Regions from separate parts of the Affinirhizobium helianthi genome, predicted to be linked through region 2. Evidence: predicted binding sites of a transcription regulator. Region 2 holds the regulator's gene; the other holds the start of a gene.
The links. The regulator LexA, encoded in region 2, represses DNA repair genes until DNA is damaged. The targets are predictions, from matches to a motif close to TGTTCNNNNTGTGTTCNG.
Positions count from the first base shown of each region.

Region 1 (3,512 bases), on a different contig from region 2:
GGAAACGCCTGCCTCTTTCAAAAGCGCAAGAGCGGGTTCTGCGAAACCATCGCGCCCGACAGCACCCACCATGCGAACCTGGGCACCAGCGCGTTGCGCGGCAAGCGCCTGGTTTGCACCCTTGCCGCCAGCGGCCGTCGAGAAATCCTGTCCCGCAACGGTTTCGCCCGGCTTCGGCAGGCGCGCGGTCGTGGCAATGAGATCCATATTGATGGAGCCGAAAACGGTGATCATGAAAAGTCAGCCTGTGTATGAGCCTGTGTATCGGAATGTCTTGCCGGGACACTGCCCATCGGATCAATCCTCGTCAACCACCCTCAGTTTCAGCATGCCTGTCCGGCTCTCAACGCCACGATTTTCCTGTGGGGAGGCCGCAAGTTCCGCCTGTCTCTCGCTTTCGAGGTCGAGAGCGGAAATGCGTCCGCCGCGCTTCTGCAGCTTGTCCGAAGAGGTCAGAATCTGCTCCACATCCTTTTGCGCGGCAGCAAAGTGGGACTGGAGCTTGCGTGTGCGTTCATCCAGGCGGCCAAGGTCTTCCATCAGAAGCGCGACTTCCCCCTGTATCAGATGCGCCTGTTCCCGCATGCGCTGATCCTTCAGCACGGCTTGAATGACCTGAATGGACAGCATCAGCAGCGATGGCGAGACGATGACGATCCGGGACCGTTGCGCCTTGGTGACGCAGGCTTCGAAATGCTCGTGGATTTCTGCAAAGATCGATTCGGAAGGCACGAAGAGAAAGGCTGTATCCTGCGTTTCACCCGTCAGGAGATATTTTTCGGCTATATCGCCGATATGCTTTTCAAGGTCGCGGCGGAATTGTTGTCCTGCAATGCGCTTCAAGTCCGCCTGCGGTGCGTCGCGGAAGGAATGCCAGGCTTCAAGCGGAAATTTCGCATCCACCACAAGGGGCGGCGCATCATTCGGCATATCAATGAGGCAATCGGGACGCATCCCGTTGGATAGGGTTGCCTGAAATCGATAGCTGCCCTTGGGCAGCGCATCCGCGACGATGGTTTCCATCCTGCCCTGCCCAAAGGCGCCGCGCGTCTGCTTGTTGGAAAGAATGGCCTGAAGCCCGACCACATCCTTGGCCAGTGACTGGATATTGTTCTGGGCGGCGTCGATCACCGCAAGTCGCTCCTGCAATACGCGCAGGTTATCGTGCGTGCTCTTCGTCTGTTCGGCAATGCTGCTGCCCAGCCGGTGCGCCATGCCGTCCAGCCGCTGGTTGACGGCACGGTTAAGCTCCGCCTGTCTTGCCCCGAGGGCTTCCGTCATGGCCGAAACCCGGCCCTGCATCTCCATCTGCGCGCGCATGAGTTCGGCAAAACGCAGGTCCATGTCGCGGTTTGCGCCCGGCCGGTGGCGCAGCGCAAGCCATGCGAAGGCCAGCCCCAGCACAAGGCCAAGGCCCAGAAGAAGAAAGCCGTTGCTGGCAAGAATGGCCGAGAGCCGATCGAAGAATGGGGCCGTCTGGTTTTGCATGGGCGTCAAACTAGATCAGAATGCGCCCTGCGAAAAGATCAAAACAAGAACAAATTTCGCTTTCTGGCGTTTTGGCGCTCTCCCGGATGTTTCCTATCGCAAAAAGATCGGTTATGGGGATGCCCATGACCATCAAGCCGCTTATCATTCTCCCCGATCCTCTTCTGCGTCAGGTATCGCAGCCCATCGAGCAGGTGGATTCCGATGTTCTGAAGCTTGCCGATGACATGCTGGAAACCATGTACGATGCACCCGGCATCGGCCTGGCCGGGATCCAGATCGGCGTGGCGCGCCGCATTCTTGTGGTGGATGTTACGAAGGAAGGCGAGGAGAGAAACCCGCTCGTCATCATCAACCCGGAAATTGTCGCATCCACCGATGCACGCTCGGTTTATGAGGAAGGCTGCCTTTCCATACCGGACTATTACGCCGAGGTCGAACGTCCGGCAGGTGTCACGGTGAAGCACATCGGTCGCGACGGCAAAGAGCATGTGCTGGAAGCAGATGGCTTGCTGGCAACCTGCCTGCAGCATGAAATCGATCATCTGAACGGGGTGCTTTTCATCGATCATATATCGCGCCTGAAGCGGGAAATGGTCATCAAGAAGTTTACCAAGGCCGCGCGCGGCAAGATCTGAGAAGAGCAGACGCGCGGCGCGCTGTACATTCGTGCCTGTGCATGAAGGAGGTCGCGCCATGGCGCTTCGATTGATTTTCATGGGAACGCCCGATTTTTCCGTCGCCACGCTGAAGGCGCTGGCGCAAGCCGGGCATGAAATCGTTGCGGTCTACACGCAGCCACCAAGGCCCGGTGGCCGTCGCGGGCTGGATCTGCAAAAATCCCCTGTGCATCAGGCGGCGGAAAGCCTCGGCATTCCGGTTCTCACGCCCGTCAATTTCAAGGAGGCTGAGGAGCGTCAACGCTTCCGCGACTTCCAGGCCGATGTTGCCGTCGTCGTGGCCTATGGCCTGCTGCTGCCGGTCGATGTTCTGGAAGGCACGCGGCTCGGTGCCTATAACGGTCATGCTTCTCTTCTGCCGCGCTGGCGGGGTGCCGCTCCCATTCAACGGGCGATCATGGCTGGCGATACGAAAACCGGCATGATGGTGATGAAGATGGATAAGGGTCTGGATACCGGCCCCGTCGCCATCACCCGCGAAGTGGATATTGGACCGGATATGACCGCCGGTGAGCTGCATGATGAGTTGATGACCGTTGGTGCCGCCGCCATTGTGGAGGCCATGGCAAAGCTGGAAAAGGGCGATCTTCCGCTGGTTACGCAGCCAGAGGAGGGCGTTCTCTATGCCGCGAAGATCGACAAGGGCGAAACCCGGATCGATTTCGGCCTGAGGGCGGCAGAGGTTCACAACCATGTTCGCGGTCTCTCGCCTTTTCCGGGCGCATGGTTTGAGGCTGAATTGAACGGCAAGCTCGAGCGCATCAAGGTTCTCGCGTCGCAACTGGCAGAAGGTGAGGGTGAACCCGGAACCGTGCTGGATGCGAACCTCACCATTGCTTGCGGTTCTGGTGCTATCCGCCTGCTGCGGGTTCAGAAAGCGGGTGGAAAGCCACTCGATACAGCAGACTTCCAGCGGGGAACGCCGCTTGCCGTCGGAGAGAGGATCGGCTGATGCCACGCTTCAAGATGACCGTCGAATATGATGGAACGCCCTATGTCGGCTGGCAAAGGCAGGAAAACGGCCATTCCGTTCAAGCCGCAATCGAAGGGGCGATTCTTTCGCTGACGCAGGAAACGGTGGTCATTCGTGGTGCGGGGCGAACGGATTCCGGCGTGCACGCGATGGGTCAGGTTATTCATGCGGATCTTTCGCGTGAATGGGCGCCCTTCAAGCTGCGTAACGCCTTGAACGCGCATTTGATGATGGCGGAAGAGAAGGTTTCCGTGCTGGAGGTCGAGCGGGTGTCCGACGATTTCGATGCCCGTTTTTCCGCTCTTCGCCGACATTACCTCTATCGGATCATCAGCCGCCGTTCACCGCTGGCTATCGAGGCCAGACGTGCC
Region 1 is NZ_JBHUEQ010000004.1:302,790-306,301, forward strand. Features, by position in the region: gene ACFSE1_RS04815 (ribokinase) at 1-234, opposite strand, end outside; gene ACFSE1_RS04820 (DNA recombination protein RmuC) at 298-1,488, opposite strand; gene def (peptide deformylase) at 1,614-2,126, shown strand; gene fmt (methionyl-tRNA formyltransferase) at 2,185-3,120, shown strand; gene truA (tRNA pseudouridine(38-40) synthase TruA) at 3,120-3,512, shown strand, end outside.
Region 1: the regulator LexA is predicted to act here: its motif matches at 1,523-1,540, upstream of ACFSE1_RS04820 (DNA recombination protein RmuC).

Region 2 (3,512 bases):
GATGAAAGAAGGGCAATCTCCGGCCCTGTTCTCGATGCCCTTCGAGAAGCAGGGCTCGCCCACATCGTGGCGATATCGGGATTGAACATGGCTCTTGCTGCCGGGATTTTCTTCGTCGGTGCCCGCGCGCTGCTGGTTTTGATTCCGGGGATTTCCCAGCGCATTTCCGTCAAGAAGGCGGCGGCCTTCGGTGCGCTTCTGATGGTGACAGCCTACTACCTGATTTCCGGTTTCGGGGTGTCTGCGGAACGCGCCTATATCATGATGGTGGTCATGCTGATGGCGGTTCTCGTCGACCGACCTTCGATCAGTCTCCACAACATCGCGCTCGCAGCCATCATTATTCTCGTGCTGCATCCTTCCAGCGTCATGGGCGCAAGTTTCCAGATGTCCTTTGGAGCGACTGCCGCCTTGGTGGCAGGCTACAATCTCTGGTCAAAACGCAAGCAGAATGAAGACGGTTTTCAGATTAAAGGCCCTCAGGCTGCAGTTGTTACATCGGTTGCAGGCTTTGTAGGCGGCACGGTCATGACTTCCTTGATCGGCGGCTTGTCCACGGCGATTTTTTCCATAGCGCACTTCAATCAGCTGAGCGCCTATGGCCTCGTTGCCAATCTGGCAGCCATGCCTTTCATCTCTGTGATTGTCATGCCAGCGGGTCTGCTGGGGATGCTGGCAATGCCATTCGGCCTCGACGCTCTTTTCTTTGCTATCATGGGGTGGGGTCTGGACGTCGTTATCAGTGTCGCAACAGTGGTTGCCTCCTGGGACGGAGGCACGAGCATTGGACGGGCGCCACCTTACTTCCTTGCCATCACGTCCTTCGGTCTGATTCTCTTCATTAGCCTGAGGTCTCCGCTGCGGTGGCTGGGCGCGGTTCTTCTCACTGCTGGATTGATCTTGCTATTTTCTGGTGCGGGAAGAGCCCGCCCGGAGATGGTGGTAGCAGAAGACGGGGAAGCCATCCTCCTACGGCGCGGATCTGTAGCGTCGACCAATCAGGCGCGGTCGTCGGGCTTTCTTTTCGAACGATGGCGCAACGCCTTGCAGATAACCGATACGATACTGCCCGTAAGACGCAGCATTGATCTTGCGGGTGATGACGAGCCGTCCATCAACGCGCTCGCTGATGGTGACGAGGAAACGCCAGTGCTCTCAAACATCCGGAGTGACCGGAAGCGCTTGACGACGGCGCAGATCAAGTCCGTCGAAGCGGCCATGGCAACGGGGCTCAGTGAGATCAAACCAGATCAGTTTTTTTGCCTCACGCGTTTGATCTGCATGACAATAACGGCCGAAGGATCAAGAATCGCTGCAGTGAGCGATAACCGCTTGCTGAGCTTTGCCTGCGACCATGCGGATTTCGTTGTATCGAGCCGGACACGGTTCTCCAGTTGCCGATCAGGCGCGCGGCTGCTGACAGGCACAACACTTCGAACAACCGGCACAATGGAAATTGTGTTTGGTGGCCACTTTGAGCCCGGCAACTGGGCCTATCTACCATCGCTCAATTCAAGTGCCCGAGCATGGGAAATACACCGCACCTATGACTGGCGAGCCCGAAGCTTCGCGATAGACGCGCATGATGACCCCATCCAGCGATGGCTCAATGGTAACGGCGAATAAGACCGACCAGGCGGCCTTGAACCTTCACGCGTTCCGGCGGAAAAATCCGCGTTTCGTAAGCCGGATTGGCGGCCTCGAGAGCGATGGATGCTCCCTTGCGGCGAAAACGCTTGAGCGTTGCCTCTTCATCATCGACAAGAGCGACAACGATATCGCCCGGATTGGCTGTGCTGCCATTGCGGATGATCACCGTATCGCCGTCGAGAATTCCAGCTTCGATCATGGAATCGCCCTTCACCTCAAGCGCATAGTGCTCGCCCGGACCCAGCATTTCGAGAGGTACGCTAATGGCATGGGTGTTGTTCTGAATCGCTGAAATCGGCACACCTGCCGCGATGCGACCCATGACGGGGACGGAGACTGAAGTGCTTTCCTCAGCCGCTACCTTCACCGGCTGTGGTGCAGGGACAGGTTGCGGATTGGGCTTGCCCAACGAACCCTCGATAACGCTTGGCGAGAAGCCGCGCTTGGGTGCCGTACTGGTTCCAAAAGGTTCCGGAAGCTTGATGACTTCGAGTGCACGAGCACGATTTGGAAGGCGTCGGATAAAGCCACGTTCTTCCAGCGCCGTAATGAGGCGATGGATGCCTGATTTCGACGCAAGATCCAGAGCATCCTTCATCTCGTCGAAAGAAGGGGGAACCCCCGATTCCTTCATGCGCGCATGAATGAAGAGAAGTAGTTCCTGCTGTTTGCGTGTTAGCATAATCGGCACCCCGTCCGGAAACAAATCCAGAACGGACACTATATGTTCCAGTTGTGTTCCGCAAGGGGCTCGAAGCGCACTTGTACAAAACGAATAATCGGTTCTAAACCATTTTAACGCAGCGGATGGAGATCGTCGTGTCCAGCAGTCTAGATCATCTCGTTCTGCCAGTTGAAAGCCTTGGTAGATCGAGGGGCATGTTTAGCCGGCTTGGTTTTACGGTTGCGCCTGATGGGCACCACCCTTTCGGAACGTCGAACGCTTGCGTTTTCTTCTGCGACCAGACCTATCTGGAACCACTGGCGATTCGAGACATGGAACGCGCTGGTGAGGCAGCCGGGGCCGGGAATGTCTTTGCAAAGCGGCATTTGGAGGTGGCCATGGACGAGCGATGGCACGCGCCGTCTGCCTTCGTTCTCGCTTCATCCAATGCCGATGCAGATCATGCTCGGTTTGAGAGCCGTGGAATTTCGGCGGGACCAGTTCTGAATTTTTCGCGAGAGGCGCAAGGCGCCGATGGCAGCAAGAGAACCGCGAGCTTCCGGCTGGCCTTTGCGGATCTTGGCTCGAAGGAATTGCTCGGCTTCACGTGTCAGCGAATCAACGCGGCTCTGCCCGGCGGATCGCTCCTGAATCACGAAAACACGGCGCAGGGTATCGCTGAAGTCCTGTTAATTGCCTCTGATTTTGCCAAGGATGCTGACAGGCTGGCATTGGTCCTTGGAGATAAAGGCTGCCAGGGTGAGGCTGAATGGACGTTTCAGTTGCAAAACGGTGCTCTGCGTCTTTTGGCCTTCAGTCATGCCCTGACTGCTTTCGGCGCCTCCTCATCGCGCAGCCAGATGGTCGGGCTGGGCGTGACGATTGCCGTGAAGAGTTTGGCTGCGGCAGAAGCCTGCCTTATTGGCAACGAGATCCCTCATACAAAACTTGGCCGCATGCTTGTGGTTAGTGCGCAGCCAGGAGTTCATCCGATGCTAGCCTTTGTTGAGATTCCGTGACGGTCGAAAACTGCTCGCGCAACGGGAGGTCGGCGCCAGAATGGGTGTGTGGTGAAATCAGAGAGCAGGGACATTCATTGCACATGCAAGAGAGGCAATCCTTGTTTCTCGCTGAACGCCATAGACGGCTCTTGCGGCTTAACGATCTGCTTTTGCGCAGCGACAGCGCAACGCGCACG
Region 2 is NZ_JBHUEQ010000003.1:527,187-530,698, reverse strand. Features, by position in the region: gene ACFSE1_RS03105 (ComEC/Rec2 family competence protein) at 1-1,626, shown strand, start outside; gene lexA (transcriptional repressor LexA) at 1,607-2,332, opposite strand; gene ACFSE1_RS03095 (VOC family protein) at 2,470-3,333, shown strand.